3 regions of the Paenibacillus sp. 01T442 genome follow, and region 2 is predicted to be linked to each of the others. Evidence: riboswitches for the same ligand, from Rfam matches in the RefSeq annotation. Region 2 holds a riboswitch; each other region holds the start of a gene.
What was found. Region 2 has a riboswitch for cyclic di-AMP ahead of AC1DLM_RS25195 (C40 family peptidase). Riboswitches for the same ligand answer to the same signal wherever they lie in the genome.
Positions count from the first base shown of each region.

Region 1: linked by a shared signal. The riboswitch ahead of AC1DLM_RS06195 (APC family permease) and the one ahead of AC1DLM_RS25195 (C40 family peptidase) in region 2 are both predicted to bind cyclic di-AMP.
Region 3: linked by a shared signal. The riboswitch ahead of AC1DLM_RS14810 (stalk domain-containing protein) and the one ahead of AC1DLM_RS25195 (C40 family peptidase) in region 2 are both predicted to bind cyclic di-AMP.

Region 1 covers NZ_JBFTPF010000004.1:149,400-155,012, forward strand. Annotated here, with positions in the region: gene AC1DLM_RS06180 (MBL fold metallo-hydrolase) at 1-537, shown strand, start outside; gene AC1DLM_RS06185 (MFS transporter) at 581-2,023, opposite strand; gene AC1DLM_RS06190 (N-acetyltransferase family protein) at 2,178-2,624, shown strand; cyclic di-AMP (ydaO/yuaA leader) riboswitch at 2,859-3,008, shown strand; gene AC1DLM_RS06195 (APC family permease) at 3,109-4,944, shown strand; gene AC1DLM_RS06200 (YqkE family protein) at 4,990-5,250, shown strand; gene AC1DLM_RS06205 (polysaccharide deacetylase family protein) at 5,262-5,613, shown strand, end outside.
Region 2 covers NZ_JBFTPF010000046.1:25,082-30,694, reverse strand. Annotated here, with positions in the region: gene AC1DLM_RS25210 (methyltransferase domain-containing protein) at 1-737, shown strand, start outside; gene sugE (quaternary ammonium compound efflux SMR transporter SugE) at 844-1,164, opposite strand; guanidine-I (ykkC/yxkD leader) riboswitch at 1,259-1,361, opposite strand; gene AC1DLM_RS25200 (MSMEG_1061 family FMN-dependent PPOX-type flavoprotein) at 1,432-2,043, opposite strand; gene AC1DLM_RS25195 (C40 family peptidase) at 2,278-2,748, opposite strand; cyclic di-AMP (ydaO/yuaA leader) riboswitch at 2,752-2,890, opposite strand; gene AC1DLM_RS25190 (hypothetical protein) at 3,059-3,877, opposite strand; gene AC1DLM_RS25185 (M1 family metallopeptidase) at 4,059-5,613, opposite strand, start outside.
Region 3 covers NZ_JBFTPF010000014.1:250,708-256,320, reverse strand. Annotated here, with positions in the region: gene AC1DLM_RS14825 (ethanolamine ammonia-lyase subunit EutB) at 1-1,033, shown strand, start outside; gene eutC (ethanolamine ammonia-lyase subunit EutC) at 1,026-1,718, shown strand; gene AC1DLM_RS14815 (YjcZ family sporulation protein) at 1,793-1,897, opposite strand; gene AC1DLM_RS14810 (stalk domain-containing protein) at 2,051-2,842, opposite strand; cyclic di-AMP (ydaO/yuaA leader) riboswitch at 2,847-2,999, opposite strand; gene AC1DLM_RS14805 (PspA/IM30 family protein) at 3,155-3,817, shown strand; gene liaF (cell wall-active antibiotics response protein LiaF) at 3,949-4,611, shown strand; gene AC1DLM_RS14795 (sensor histidine kinase) at 4,727-5,613, shown strand, end outside.

The DNA.
Region 1 (5,613 bases), on a different contig from region 2:
GAAATCGTGGAATTCTATCGTCAAAGCCGACCAATCATGAAAGGCATGACTTCTGATTTGGAAGCGCGCGGCGTAGTGGCTTTCCATAAGCTTGAGTTTAACCAACCCGTTACCATTTGCGGTATGAAAGTAACGCCGCATCGCGGGAATCACATCGGCAATATGGGGGAAAGCTGTGCGAACTATCTGATTCAGAATGAGGATGGTCAGAAGCTTTACTACGGCGTGGATACAGGCTGGTACTTGCCGGAAACGTTCAAGCTGCTTGAAAATGTTTCCCTTGATGTGTTGATTAGTGAATGCACTTTTGGGCTAACTAGTGGTAGGGGCCTCCATCCAAACGGCCATTTGGACGCCTTTAGCTGTATGGAATTATTTCGCAAACTGTTAGAGCAAGGGACTTTACATGCTAACTCTCGCATTTATCTTACCCATATTAACCACTTTACCTCTACACATGCAGATCTAGTAGGCTGGATTCAGGAACAGCAATTCCCATGTCCGATTACGGTCGCATGGGATGGCATGGTCATATGATTAAAAACGCGCACCGATAACGTATCGGTGCGCGTTTATGCTTTTATTCAGTTGCGGTTGCAGCCACAACTGGGCTTCCTACCGAATCCGTTGTGACGAGTCCCGTAAGCCTCTTTTTTGCATAGCTTCTGTATAGAATCGAGCTTCCTATCGTTATAAGCGCAACCACCGCCATCCCCCAGATGAGGTTGTCAAAAGCACGTTCAAGCGGCAGGGCTTTCTGCCAGACCAGTGCGCTCCCCGAGAGCGCAACGGCGAACGCGCCACTAAAAAATTGCAGCAATTGGAACAAGCCCATGCCCGAGCCGATGCGATCTGTGGTCAATTGCCGGGAGAGCTCATTGGATACAGCGCTGGAAAGTGTCGTAAAGCTGATGCTGACTAGGATGTAGAGTGCAGCAATCCAGTAAGAGGAATAGCTTGCAGTCAGGGCAAGCCCTACGGTTGAAACTAGCATCAACCATGGTACGTAGCGGAGTAACGCCGTATTCCCATAGCGGTCAATGATGCGACCCACACGGTTGGAGACGAGCATAGCCAACAAAGCGCCAGGGAAGAGCAATAGTCCCGAAGTAAGCGGAGCTAAACCGAAAACCCGCGCAAGCATCTGTGGCGCAAGGAACAAGAAGCCAAAGCTGATCATATAGGAAAACACGCCGATTGCGCTGAGCGCCATATAGGGTCTGTCGCCGAATAGGGCAGGCTGCACGAACGGTTGTGAGGCTCGGCGAATGCGCAGAGTGAATAGGGCAATCGCAATGACGCCTGCTAGGAGTGCGATCAGACTCTTAGACGTAAGGAAGAGCAGCAACCCCGTCGTCCCAATCCCGAGGAGCAGAGCACCGATGAAATCGAACGAGCCGCTTTCTGGTTTTTCTTTTGGCAGCAGGATGAGAAAGATAGGAATAAGCAGCAGCGTGACCGCTGTAATGACGAACAGGAAATGCCAGCCCAAATACTGAACGATGGATCCCCCTGCGACGGGGCCTAGTCCCAAGCCAAGTGAAGCTGCGGAAAGGATGAGCGACATGGCTCTGCCTCTACGAGACAACGGAATGTAGCGGGTTACGAGTACGATACCAAGCGAAGGGATCGCACCTGCGCCGGATGCTTGAATCAACCGCGTAAACAGCAACAGTCCGAAGCTGTCCGTGAACAACCCTAGAATGGAGGCGCCGCCTAGCGAGAGCAGGGCAATGACGTAAAGCCTGCGAATAGGCACGAAGTCGGACAAGCGGCTGTAGGTGATCGATGCGATGGCGAAAATGATTGAATACCCCGTAACAATCCACGATGCCGTTGAAGGACTGAGCTCGAATTGTACGGAAATTTTGGGCAGAGCCAGATTGAACATCATCGTGTTCATGATGACAAGTACAATCGTAAAACAGAGCAACCATGAGACAGGCGTTTCTCGTAAGCGGCCAGGCATCTCAGGTTGAGCATGTGTTGTTCCTTGAGCTGAAGAGGTTGCGTTGTCTGACATGGTACACCTTCCGATCTAAACTATAATATATTTTGTGACAGTTTATCATGGCGGGTAGGGTGTGTCAATGAATTGGCCTGTATTAAATCAGTAAAGGGTTGAATATTTATACATATAATTGTATTATCATTCATAAAACACATGGAGGAATACGATGGGACACGTGATAAGAAAAGTGGAAATTGAAGATTTGGAGGTATTAACAGAGTTGATGTATGTCTATATTGTAGGCTTTTATAAGAAGCCACAGCCGTTAAGAACTGATATTCATCGACTGATTAGTAACTTGCTTCAGGAACAAGGCGGTATACAGTTTGTTGTCGACCAAGAGGGAGAGCTCGTAGGCTTTGCGACCCTGTATTTTTCTTGGAGTACGATGAAGGCAAATCCCATTACGATCATGAATGACCTCTTCCTTCTCGAGTCTTACCGGGGGACCGCAGCAGAAGAAGACTTGTTCCAGAAGTGCCAAATCTACTCCAAGGAAAACGGCTATGCCTTCATGTCATGGATCACCGCGCCTGACAATCATCGTGCACAACAGTTTTTTGACAAAATGGGCGGAACTCGCGTGGATTGGGTGAATTACACGATTATTTAAAGGAAGCGGTTCATCCAACAGAATGTTCGCACGAACCAGTAACTTTGACGGACTGAAACCTTGTTAATAAGTTAAAATACCCTGATTACCTACGAGAATGGAAGATAATCAACGAATCAGGTAATTGTAAGCGAATTATCGGGTGAAACGTGAGGTCGGAGAGTGCTTTTTACGTTTTTTCCCTCCTTTACTATGTTGGTAGAAGAGAGTAGTATTCAACACGTACATGAACAGTTGAATATTTCGCTTAATTTTCTTTTAAGAAAAGCGGGGGAACCACGAGTAACATGGGGTGAATAACGGTACGGATTCAGTACCTTTTAGGGCAGATTTCTCGCGGCCCGAACCCGGCAGCTAACCTCGTAAGCGAACGTGAGAAAGGAGAACGTGTGTTCAAAACACAAGGTCGATCCTTGTGTTTTTTTGCGTCCATTTTTCAAAAATATAGTATTGATATGGCTTTAATTGGAGGAACAACGGCGAAATGACAAGTGATTCATTGAAAAAAATTGTGTTCGGTAAGCCGCTAAAGTCGAGTGAGATTGAGTCGGAGAAAATGCCTGTCTGGAAAGCCCTCCCTATCTTGTCGTCAGATGCCTTATCATCCGTATCGTATGGGACGGAGCAAATTCTGTTAGAGCTCGCGACAGTGGGGGTTGCAGCTTTTGCCTTCTCATTGCCGATTGCGGTTTCGATTATTGCTTTGATTCTACTGCTCGTGTTGAGCTATAGACAAGTGATCGAAGCGTACCCGATGGGCGGCGGCGCCTATATGGTGACGAAAGAAAATTTAGGCATGGTGTGGGGACGTCTTACCGGTGTCTCTCTGCTAATCGACTATACCTTAACCGTAGCCGTTTCGATATCGGCTGGTGTCCAGGCGATTACCTCGGCATTTCCATCGGCTGTACCGTACATTGTTCCGCTGACCATCTTACTGGTTTGGATTATGGTCTGGCTGAACTTGCGAGGTACTTCCGAATCAGGAACGGTATTCGCGATTCCAACGTACTTTTTTATTCTTTGTATCCTTTTGTTAGTGGGTAAAGGTATTTTCGATTTACTGACAGGATCTATGAATACACATGCGATCGAATTCGCACCAAGCGCAGCAACGAACTCATTAACCTTGTTCGTACTTCTCAAAGCGTTCTCGTCCGGTTGTTCAGCTGTAACGGGGATCGAAGCGATCTCCGATGCCGTGCCGCATTTTAGAACGCCATCTGTCAAAAATGCCAAACGAACACTCCTCTCACTAGGCGGTCTGTTGGCCATCGTGTTCGGTGGTGTAACGCTGATTGCCTTAGGGTATGGGGTGGCACCGGATCATAACGGTCATACATCGGTTCTTTCGATGGTAACGGAGCAAGCCTTTGGCCGAGGTGTGATGTACTACGCGACGCAAATCGCGACAATGCTAATCTTGGTGCTCGCTGCGAATACAAGCTTCAATGGCTTCCCGATCTTGGCGTCCATCATGGCCCAAGACAAAAACTTCCCGCGCATGTTCTCCTTCCGTGGGGATCGGCTTTCGTATCACTATGGCATTATTACGCTAGGCGTATTAGCCAGCCTGTTATTGATTGGCTTTAAAGGTAAAACCGATGCACTTATTCCGCTTTATGCGATTGGCGTATTTTTATCTTTTACACTTGCTCAGACGGGGTTGGTTCGTAAATGGCTCAAAGAGCGGGTATCTGGCTGGATCGGGAAGTTGATCATTAACGGCCTGGGTGGTATTGTCTCCCTTGCGGTTCTTATCATTTTCTCCGTTACCAAATTTAGCGAGGGTGCTTGGATTGTCATTATCATTACACCGATCCTCCTCTGGCTCATTACGAAAATTAGTCACCATTACGACGACGTAGCCAAACAGCTGCGGATTGATATCACACAAGACCGTGTGTGTACCAAAGAGCCGGTCATTATCGTACCTGTGGCTGGGATTCACAAAGCGGTAGAGCAGACCCTGAACTATGCCAAATCGCTCTCGCCTAACGTCATCGCGTTCTATGTCTCCTTCTCGGATGAGGACGAAGAATCGATGCAGGAGAAGTGGCAGATCTGGGATCCAGGTGTTCGACTCGTAGTGTTCAAATCACGCTACAGAACGATTCTGAAGCCGCTGGCTGAATTCATTGATCGCATCGACACGCATATGTCGGAGAAGCAGTCGATCATGGTTATTCTCCCGCAATTCATGCCGAAGAAATGGTGGCACCGTCTGCTCCATAATCAATCTGCGGCGCGGATTCGTTCGAAGCTTCAAGCCGATAAGGATATCGTTGTTGCAACAGTGCCGTATCATTTACATCAATAGAAGTGTACAATAATAGGGAGAACTTGTAGACGAGGTGACCTTATTATGGTGAAAAAGAAAGCAAAGATTACGCCAGCTGCGGCTAGCGTGCAAGATAAACCTGCAACGCTGAAGGATCTGCTGCGTCCGGAAATACTGGAAGGGCTCAAAGCCCAGGCTGACGCGATGAAAGCGGAAGAGCAAGCGAAGAAGGATGCAGAAAGAGCCAGGGTAGAGGCTGCTCGCAAGGCGGAAGAGAAACGTCTTGAGAACGATTTTGCCTATCAGCTGGAGAAAAGTAAATTAGACTGGCGGAAACATAAATGAGGGGGCGCACGATGTGCCTCCTTTTCTTTATAAGTGCGATGGTAGCGTTTGCAGGATGTGAGGTGGAGCAGCGTGCTGCAGAAGTGGAAACGGTGATTGATTCTACATCTACATCTATAGGAACACCAACATCAACACCAACACCAACACCAACACCAACACCAACATCAACACCAACATCAACATCAACACCAACATCAACATCAACACCAACACCAACACCAACACCAACGCTTGCACCAACAGCCGCACCTCCTGTCCCAACCTTCACGTCAGTGGAACAATCATTGATCGCTCGTTATGCTTCTGTGATACCAACGAAGTGGGGGGAGCGTGTCCCTGGTGTGAAAACACGCTTACATA
Region 2 (5,613 bases):
GTGGCGCGATTTTTGCGGATCTGCTGTCAGCGAGACATCGTATCCTGCACGAAGTGAAGGAGAAGCAGACGCTTCTGGACCAGGAGAAGCTGAGCATGCAAGCTTACTACGGCGCACGGGCAGAGGAGTATGAACGGATTTATCACCGCGAGGATGCGGAGTATCAACAAGAATTGGCCCTTCTGTCGGAGATCCTGAAGAAGCAGGTGGAGGGACGCTGTGTGCTGGAAATTGCCTGTGGCACAGGTTATTGGTCACACATTGCCGCAGAAACGGCGACACAGCTAGTAGGTGTAGACATTCGCCCAGAGGTACTGCGCATCGCGGAATCGAAGTCATGGCCGAAGGGGAATGCGTCTTTCAAGGAAGGAGATGCGTATGAGCTCTCCGGGATAAGTGGGGAGTTCGATTACGGGCTGGCCAACTTCTGGTTCTCGCATATTCCGCGGAATCGGATCGACAGCTTTTTACAAGGCTTCCATGAACGATTGGGCAGCGGAGCGCAGGTGTTCATTGCAGATAATATGTATGTGCCTGGCAGAGGCGGCGAGCTTATCACGCATGAGGAGAGCGAAGACACCTACAAAAGACGCGAGCTAGCCGACGGCTCCAAGCATGAAATACTTAAGAATTATTTTACTTACGAAGAGTTAAATGACATTTTTCGACCCTTGTCACAGCATTTGCGCATCTTTGTAGGGGGCAGCTTCTGGTATGTGAGCTATACAATCAAGTAGCCCAACACCGGGTTCATTTTTCACTAAAATAAGGTGGCCATAACCATGAGTATAATTTTGCCAACGTTGTCACGCAGATGAGTGGCGTGTAAGCGACCAATACTCCCTAGTGCCCTGACGTAAATTTCAGTCCGAGCACGCCGACCAGAATCAAGACCATAAACAAGATACGAACTAAGCTGATCGGTTCATCGAGAAAAAGAGTGCCAATGATAATCGCGCCTACAGCACCGATGCCAGTCCAGGCCGCATAGGCCGTTCCGATCGGAAGAGTTTTCGTTGCTGCAGCTAAGAAATAGAAACTAACGATCATGCCTAGAATCGTAACAATCGACGGGACTAGTCGCGTAAACCCATTGGAAAATTTCAATGAAATGGCCCATACGACCTCAAATACACCTGCAATAGCTAGAAATAACCATGCCATAATGAACACTCCTTCATGTGCGAATTTATGATTTACGATGTCAGTGCCACAAAATAAACAGAGAAAAGCCCGGGAATATCGCACTGTTGCGATAGACTCCCGGGCTTTTCTCCCTCCGTGACCACAGCATATTTGCTGTGTGTTTTCCCTTGGACCAGCCGGCAGTGAAACGCCGCGGAACCCTAGAAAACGACATGCCGTTATTATAGTCTGGCTAACATGTCATGTCAAGTTATCCATTTTGGCTGCGACCTAGTTAGCTTATCCTTATTCCTCTAGCGCTATGTTGTTCAATGCCAGATGCGCGCGGAACATATCCATGCCGTCTGGCTGCTCCTGTTCGGGTACCCACGTAGCGGTATCCCATATCTTCGAAAGTTTAAGTGCACGACTGCAGTGTACGAAACATTCCTGCACCTCGACGCCAACAGCGACGATCGGCGATTTCCCATTAAGCTGCATAGTCGCAAGGAGCTCTTCATCTCTCGTCAGCCAAGCGCGACCATTGACGCGGAGCACCATGTCGACGCCTGGAATGATGAATAAGAGACCCACCTGCGGGTTGTTTACTATATTTTGCATAGAATCTATTCGACGGTTTCCGAGTCTTTCTGGATAAATCAAGCGGTGATTATCGAGAACGCGAACGAAACCTGGGCCATCGCCACGGGGGGACACATCACACAATCCATCCGCACCTGATGTAGATAAGAAGAATAAAGGTGATTTGGCGATGAACGCTTGAGCATGTTCGTCAATTTGATTGATGACTTTATTTTGTACCGCAGGATGAGGCTCTCCAATATGATCTCTAATTTCATCAATGGATCGAACGATGCCGGGAAATGGGGGTGAAATATTGTCTTGTGTGTTGTCCATGCGTTCTTTTCCTTCCTGAGGCCAGAGGCCTTTGTTCAAAATACCAGCATGTATATGCGGAACATAAAAATTCGGCTGTTTTCTCCGTAAACACTTTGAGAAGTCCTCGAAGGACGTTGTAGACGTTTATTTTGATATTGTAGTATACGCCGATAACCTCGTTCAAATGAATGAAGCCCTGCAAGCTGCTCTTTCGAGCAAAGCTTAGCAGGGCTTCATTCTGTAGCGAGAACATTACTTGGATTCAGCAGTTAGTTGATTGTAGATATCATCCCACAGAACACGTCTGGCGGATACATATCGCTTCGCATAATAGGATTCGCTCAACTTATTCTTCACAACACCTTGATTGGTAGCGGAGTGAACGAATTCACCGTCTCCGAGGTACATACCTACATGAGAGATACCGCTGCCATCCGTGTTGAAAAATACAAGATCGCCCTTACGAAGATCTTTTTTGTCAACCCAGTAGCCTTCGCTGTTTTGCGATTTGGAGCTGTGTGGAAGGTCGATGCCGAACTCATCGAATAAGTAGGATGTGAAACCAGAGCAATCAAAGCCTTTGGTTGTCGTTCCTGCCCATTTGTAGGGAGTTCCTACGAGATCTTCGACTGCGTTGTCCATGGAGGACGATGCGAAAACGCTTCCTACACTTACACTCAAAAACAAAACAAGACTAAAAACAAGAGCAACTACTTTCTTCAACTGCTTGTCTCCTTCCGGTGCCTACGAGGTTAGCTGGAGGGTTCGGTTGAAGGTTCCCTATGATCCCTGTCTTGCAAGATCAATTCACCCGGAGTGGTTCCCCCGTTTCCCCATAAACTGAGGAATTCGGCATGAAAAATTTGGTTTTCTGATGCTAGTCCTTTTAATTCGTCATAAACAATGAAATTCCTCTTTTTTTGTTTAAAAAAAGGCGGAAAAATAGGCAAATAGTTCGGGAAATAGACAAAAAAAAGCCCCTTTCTCAAAGAGAAGGGGAGAGCGCGTAAGCTATTCACTGTTTTGCTGGATATTAGTTAGGTATTTTGGCTGAAAGCAGCTGATATTGGGAAGAAATGCCCCAAATTTGGAAAAAAATGTGGAAGAGGGGATACAATTGATAAATGATGAGGGCTACCAGTCCTGCCCATAGGTAAGTAGCCGTGACTGTGACCCCTGCCAAAAGTCCTGTGAACAGTAATAGGATGATGGCAAGTCCAATAATCGGCAGCGAATATCGAAAGAAAGAGATGATTGTCGATGTAATCCCCAGTTTGGCCGCGATGGCGAATTGCACATACATGAACAGCAACTGCAGGACAAAGCCATAGACCATTAAACTGAGCAGCCAAGGTAGAAGCTTGAGAACGATCTGCTCATAAGAGCCGCTATGTCCCAGCATATAGGCGGCTTTGGGAATAAGCCAGATGAGTGGGAATAGTGTAAGCGCGATGCGGATCAAATACACGAGCAGGAAGGGGAGCATGAGCTGCTTCATCCCGCGAAAGAAGCGATAGCCGGCATTCTGGTGAGGGTGAGTGAGCGAATAGTAGACACCGCTATTTAAGAGAGGCGTCAGCAGCATGCGCGCACATAAGAGTGCAGCAAGCCACCATAGATAGGAATAGCTGAGATCTGTTTTAATTAACTGAAACTGGCCCTCTGCTAGGAAAATCTGCAAGGCCTGCTTGGGTTGCTCAGCGCCAGGGAACCGATGCATGAGGGGGACAAGAACACCTTGTACGAGCTTATACAGGAGAATACCCCAACCCATCTGATATAGGAATAAAAAGATCGTGGCAAAGGGCTGCGCCATAGCTGCCCTGAAGCCTGCTTTGATATAGGTGGCCAACGAGGGTCCCTCCTTAACGTTTTCTTTAAAATATAAGAAAGTATAGTTGCAGTTTATACAATGCTTATATTTCTCCATAAACACTGTGATACGTCCTTGAGGGACGGTGTAGTCGTTTATTCTGGGAAACTAGCATCGTAAGCATACGCTCAGAGTTTGTCATGAGACGTAAGCCAAGTCCTTACCAGGCGACTGAGCCAAAAATGGCTTGCAGGAATTGAATAATGCCAAGATTCCACCGAATTTGAAGCTTCGTATTTAATTGCGTTTGATAAAAGTTGTTGATGTGCTTATTTTCGAGTATGAGCGTGTACTTGGGATCGATGCGCACCCAGTCGACAGGCGAGGTATGCGTTAATTTGAAATCGATGCTGCCTTCCTTGCCATCCCATGTTTTATCTAACAATGTGCCATCTGCGAAGTGGAACTGAATCGGCACTTCAGGTGAGTTGCCGCCAAACTTAACGATGCGGACTGTGCTTTCATAAGTCTCGGATCCCTTGTTGCCTTGAGGCTTTACATGGACACTTTCGACGGAGTAATCCATCATCAGATTGCCATAGACATATTGATTAAAGAAATCGTTCCAATCTGTTTTGCTGATCTCCTCCACGACCTGTTGGAAATCCTTCGTAGACGGATGTTTGAACTGCCACTTTTGGAAATAGGATTTCATGATACGATCCATCGTCTTGGTGCCGACTTGCTGCTCAATGGCTTTGAGTACGAGCTTGCCACGCGTGTACACATTTTCAGCATATTGATCATGCCCTGTGTAAGCCCATGCATTCTTCTGCAGTCCATTTGGTGAGGTGATATAACTGGATTCAACAGGTAAATTAGGTGCTTCGCCGTATTCGACTTCCATCACTTTATCTTCTGCATAAGAGGTGAAGCCTTCATCAAGCCATGCTTCCTCGAATTCATTGCTGGCTACAAGCCCATAGAAGAATTGGTGGCCGATCTCATGGACGACGACGCGTTCCAGTTCCAAGTCTGGATCTTTGTCGCTAGCTCCCCATGCGGTGACTAAGGTTGGATATTCCATGCCGCCAGCACCATTCCCGCCAGGAGGGGGGACGACGATGGAAAGGGTAGAGTACGGATACGTTCCGTACCACTGACTGTAACGGGAGAGTGCTTTTTTGGCCGCATACATGTAACGATCTTTTAAATCCTGATGATTAGGATCAAGATACAGTTTGATTTTGACTCCGGGAACCTGTGGGGCTGAGAAAGGCTCTTCCACATAGATGAAATGAGGAGAGGCTGACCAAGCGAAGTCATGCACATCCTCAGCATAGAATTGGTATGTCTTCGTGCCCTTGTCCGTCACAGCAGGTTTAACAGGAAATCCAGTCGCAGCCACAATATAATTTGCGGGCACCTGAATTTTCACATCGTACATGCCGAAATCCGCATAGAACTCGGAATTTCCGTGGTATTGATGGAGATCCCAGCCAGGTTCAGCCCGTCCCCTAGTTCCCTTGCGCTCATAAGCGGCAACCTTCGGGAACCATTGTCCAGCCATAACGAAGTCATCGACATACCCCATTCTGGCAAAAGCTGCAGGCAGCTTAACAAGGAATTCGGTATTGATGGTTACACGTTCACCAGGTCCAACAGGCTTGGATAACGGTATTTTGAGCAGCGTGTGGTCATCCTTATTGCCGTCATCCGGCTGAACGAATGACATCCGCTTGGTCAGATCATCACCTGTATCTGATTTCACGGAG
Region 3 (5,613 bases), on a different contig from region 2:
CACGAGCGAGATGATTGCAGCTGTTGCCAAAATCATGTCGAACCTGGATCTCATTCAAGCAGCTTCGCGTATTGAAGTGCGGACAAGGTGTAATACGGAGATCGGGCATCGAGGTACATTGAGCAGCCGAGCACAGCCCAATCATCCGACCGATTCCTTGGAAGGGATGAAAGCTTCGCTATACGAGGCACTGAGCTATGGGATTGGGGATGCGGTTATTGGGATCAATCCCGTAACGGACCATCCACAGACGACCAAAGCGCTGCTAGAAGCGGCGAAGGAAGTCATGGAGACGTGGCGTATCCCGACGCAGAACTGTGTCTTAGCTCATGTGACGACACAGATGGAAGCGATCAAGCAGGGGGCCAGGGCTGATCTTATATTCCAGAGCTTGGCCGGTACGGAGAAAGGCAATCGCGCGTTTGGCATTCATAAGGCGCTTCTGGATGAAGCGGATGCCTTGATTCATAGAATGGGCAGTGCGGCGGGGCCGAATCGGTGGTATTTTGAAACGGGGCAGGGTTCGGAGCTATCTTCGGAAGCGCATCATGGCATAGACCAAGTGACGTTGGAAGCGAGATGCTACGGATTAGCTAGAATCTACAAGCCTTTTTTGGTTAATACGGTGGTAGGTTTTATCGGTCCAGAGTATTTGTACAATAGCAAGCAAGTTATACGTGCAGGCCTTGAGGATCATTTTATGGGCAAAATGCATGGTCTCCCGATGGGGGTTGATGTGTGCTATACCAATCATATGAATGCTGATCAAAATGATATGGATTCCTTAGCGGTCATGCTGGCTTCTGCTCATGTGAACTTCCTGATTGGCGTACCTATGGCGGATGACTGCATGCTCAATTACCAATCACTCAGCTACCACGATATTGCGACTTTACGCGAGTTGTTTGGGCGCGCGCCAGCACCAGAATTTCGAGATTGGCTGCAAGACATAGGCCTATGGTTGAACGGTACGCTAAGTCCGCTAGCAGGTGATTCTAGGCTATTCTGGCGAGGAGGTGGAAAGCGTGGATGAATTCGCTCGGATGAAAGCACTAACTCCGGCACGCATTGGCGTTTCTAGATCAGGTACACGTCCATTAACGAGTGAGTTACTGACTTTTCGATGGGATCATGCTAGCAGCGTGGATGCTGTGCACAATGAGGTGAGTTCTGCTCTCTTAGCAGAAATGAGGTGGCTCATCGTCGATTCTTGTGCAGAAACGAAGAATATGTATTTGAAGCGTCCTCATCTAGGGAGAGTATTGAAGCCCGAAAGCAAACAGGAGCTATTAGCGAAATGTCAGCTTAGGCCACAAGTGCAAATCGTAGTATCCGATGGGTTAAGTGCAAATAGCATCGAAGCGAATATGCGTGACCTGTATCCTGCCTTGCTGGATTCCTTGCGATTGCGAGGCTTAACAGCGGGAACGACAATCTATGTGAATCGCGGACGGGTAGGCTGTATGGATGCCATCGGAGATTTGTTAAATCCGGAATGTCTTGTGCTGCTTATCGGTGAGAGACCCGGTCTTGTGACTGCTGAGTCGTTAAGTGCGTACATGTGTTATAAGCCAAGAACGGGGGGAACGGATTCGGATCGGATGGTTATTTCGAACATTCATCGCGGTGGAACACCTGCCATGGAAGCGGGGGCGTATATTGGGGGAATGCTGGAAGAAATCTTGAAGCAGCGAACGAGTGGCATCGAATTCAAATGAAAAAGCCCGGCTGCTGAAGCCTCGTAATGAGAAGCTTCAGCAGCTGGGTTTATTTTCGCAGGCGGAAGATGGTCCTAGTAGAAAGTAGCAAGAATGATGACCAACAGTACATAAAGTACAAGAACTAAACCTGCGGAACTTCCGTATCCTGGCGTTCCACAACCAACTGCAGCTGACATAGTATCCCCTCCGGTTTTGAATGTGGGTTAAACACTATATAACATATGTGGGTGGGAACCCTGTTGATTGGACATATGCCCTTATTGAGTGGAACATTCAACTACAAAAAGAGCTGCCCTTGTATGACTCTTAGGGCAGCTCTCTCCATGCATTTAATTGGGAATTTGATACACTTTAATCTTCTGGAAGCCAAAGCTTTGTAATGATTTCCTTGAGCCTGGAATAAAGATGTCCATGCGATTTCCTTTAATGGATCCGCCCGTATCTGTTGCGTAGACGTACATGCCGCCTTTAGGAAGCCCGCTAAACGAATAGCCTTCAATATAAAGCTTCGTGCCAAGTGGAATGACGGAAGGATCAACAGCAACTGTGCCAATTGCTAGTGGGTTGCCCATGTAATCAATGGCTCCATACCCGCCATTTTCAGAAGGATCTGCCGAATAAGCTGTAGATTCGAATACTTGATAATCAGGTGCATGTTGCTCTCCATCTTTACTTAAGATAGCTAGATTACTGCTTGCATCCCACTGTACAGGTACGCCTGCGGTTGTGGAAAGGAAGCGAAGAGGTACATATACACGTCCATTTTGATACTGAGAAGCTCCGTCTAAGATGACCGTTGCATCATCAACGTTAGCTTCTTTTTGCCCTGAAACKAAGGTAATCGTATGATTGTCGTTATTTAGTGTTACCTTAATCTGATTGCCATCTTTCTGCCAGTTGACCGTATATCCGAGCTTCTCCGTTACAAATCGAAGCGGGACTTGGGTGGTGTGGTTGCCATCCAGAAATGGCTGTGCATCAGGAAAATGGATCAGTTCATCATTGACTTGCACTTTCACGGCCATTTCAGCTGCTTGAGCTGTAAATGGGGAAAGAAAGCCTCCAGCCAATACTGCTAGTGAGGCAGCTAGGCTAGTTAACCCTTTGGTAAGCTTATTCAATTGGTAATCCTCCTTCTTGAGCCTTCGAGGTTAGTTGACGGGTTCGGGAAGAAGGTTCTCCCTAGTCTGCTCCAAGCTGAAGCAAATATTCACCCCAAGTATTTCGTCCCCCGTACCAGTGCCTGCATATATGCACTAGACTCGGCTTCAAATATTTTAGCATCACTGGCATGCTTGGGCAACGACCAAAATATGGTTATGCCCATTTATACTAGACTTAGGTCTAGGTTCAAAAACAGTCGATAGTCGGTTTTAGAACCTCAGAAATTGAGCTACCATAAGAGTATGATGATGGATGAGGGGCGATTGTACATGAATAATAATAAGAATCGGGAAATGGATCCTACTAATATATTTGACCGTATTGGCAAAATGGCTGAAACCGTCTGGCACGAGACGATCGGCAAAACGAATCCAGCCACTTCTGACGACGGTAGCCAGATCGCACAGCTTGAGGAACGCTATGAGGAAGCGCTGCAAGCAACGATTGCCTTGCGCAGTAACATCGCGCGAGCGGAAGAGATGGCGAAGCTGCGCGGTGAGCAGGCCGAGCTTGCGATGCGCGCTGGCGAAGAAGATCTAGCGCGGCTTGCCCTGCAAGAGAAGCTGAACGAGGAAGCCGCGAGCGAGCACTACCGCGCGCAGTACGCGAGCAGCCAGGACTTGTGCCTGGCGCTCGCAGAGGAACTGCGCGGGCTGCGTGCGGGACACGCAGCCGAGGATGAGCAGCCGCGCGGCGGGCTGCACGGCAAAGAGGCTCGCGACACATGGCGCGAGCTGGAGGTCACCGGCCGCGAGCTCGGCCGGGAGGCGTTGCAGGGGCTACGCGTAGCGGGCCGCCTGTCGAAGGAGACGCTGAAGGAAGCCGGTGGCAACCTTCAACACGAACTGCGCGCGCTGCGCAGCAAGCTGCAGCATGAGTGGCAGCAGGAGCAGCGTTCTCGCGGTGAGCGAGACCCGCACGACAGCAAATAGTCATGGACGGTGACCTCCACGAAAGCAAAGCCTTGATCTATAAGGATTTGCATCTTGGAGGTCGTCKATTCTTATGGTATGCTAGGAATCGTATGAACGAAAGAGAAATGGCAGCCAGAGGAGGTGCATCGATGGGAGAGGAAACGAAAAATAACCGCAGCCGGAATACAGCGCTTTTGCTGATTGGAGCCGGTATTTTTTTGCTTCTGGAACATACCATAGGCTTTTTTCCCGTTATGGCCGTAATCCTTATTTTGCTGGGCATTCATCGTGTTCGTTCACGCAAAGAGCGCAAGGGCTATGTGCTGATGGGGATTGGTGCCGTCATATTATTCGGTGATCATCTTACCATTGTCATTTCGGTTGTGTTGATTTCATTAGGTTTATTTTTCATTCGATCCAAGCAGATTCATAAAGATGATACGTATACCCAAAAGCAGAAGATTGTTGATAGCCTTCGCCTAGGCCGAGAACCATGGATTCAACGGAATTCCTCGACGTGGTACTTGGTGGGAGAAACGTATATGGATCTTTCCATGGCAATTCTCGAGCAAAAAGAAACGACAGTTATCCTACAAGGTGTTGTAGGAGATATTGATATAAAGGTGCCTGACGATATCGGCGTTTCCGTCACAGCTTCCGTCATGCTGGGTCAGCTTCAAATCGCGGAAGAAAAAGAGTCAGGTGTGATGAACAAAGTCGTTTGGCAATCGCAGAATTATGGGCATTGTGACCATCGGGTGAAACTCATACTTTCTTTCATCGTAGGAGATATAAAGGTCAAAGTATTGTAACTTTCTTTAAATAGTAGAAAATATAGTCTCATATATACATGGGCTATATTTTAGATAAACGAGACCGTTTTTAGAGGACGGTGTAGTCGTTTATTTCAAGGGGGTACTTCACCAAGTGGACGGCTACAAACGACGATTAACGAACATGATCTGGCGCAGCATGGGGGAAGCCATCCTATTTAGCTTCGCCGTTTTCGGAGCTATGCTGTATTTTCTGAATTCAAGTCATTTGATTGAGCCCTTTACCAGTTGGCAGCAGGGAGTCAAGTTCTCGTTCATGGCTTTGTTGATTCTGGGTGTAATTGGGGCGGTATTCGGTTACTGGAACAGTTCTAAGGTGACACGCAGACTTGAGCCCATGATGGAGACGATGATTTTATTAGAAAAAGGGACATTTGCCCGAGAAGGCTTTCAAAACGGGGATGACGATGAGATTGGACGCTTAGGCGAACAACTCAGCCGTATTATGAAGCGATGGGAAGAGCAAGTGACCTCCCTTCAACGGCTGTCGAATAGCAATGCTGAGCTTACCGAGAAAGCCAAGCTTTCCGCGGTTATTGAAGAGCGTCAGCGCTTGGCGCGTGAGCTGCATGATGCGGTAAGTCAGCAATTGTTTGCTATATCCATGACAGCTACGGCTGTTGGACGGACACTGGATAAAGATTTTGAGAAAGCGAAGCGGCAGATTCATCTGATTGAAGAGATGGCTTCCGTCGCTCAATCCGAAATGAGAGCCTTGTTGCTGCATCTGAGACCGATCCATCTCGAAGGAAAACGACTGTCGGAGGGACTCGTTGAGCTCTTGAAGGAGCTAGCGGCCAAGGTTCCAATGGCGATCAGCTGGGATATGGATGAGGAAATCCGCTTGAACAAAGGGATCGAGGATCATTTATTCCGAATTGTGCAAGAGGCGCTTTCGAATGCCCTGCGTCACTCTAAGGCGAATAAGCTGGAAGTGAAGCTGCTGCATCGTTCTGACGGTATCCGGTTAGTGATCCGCGA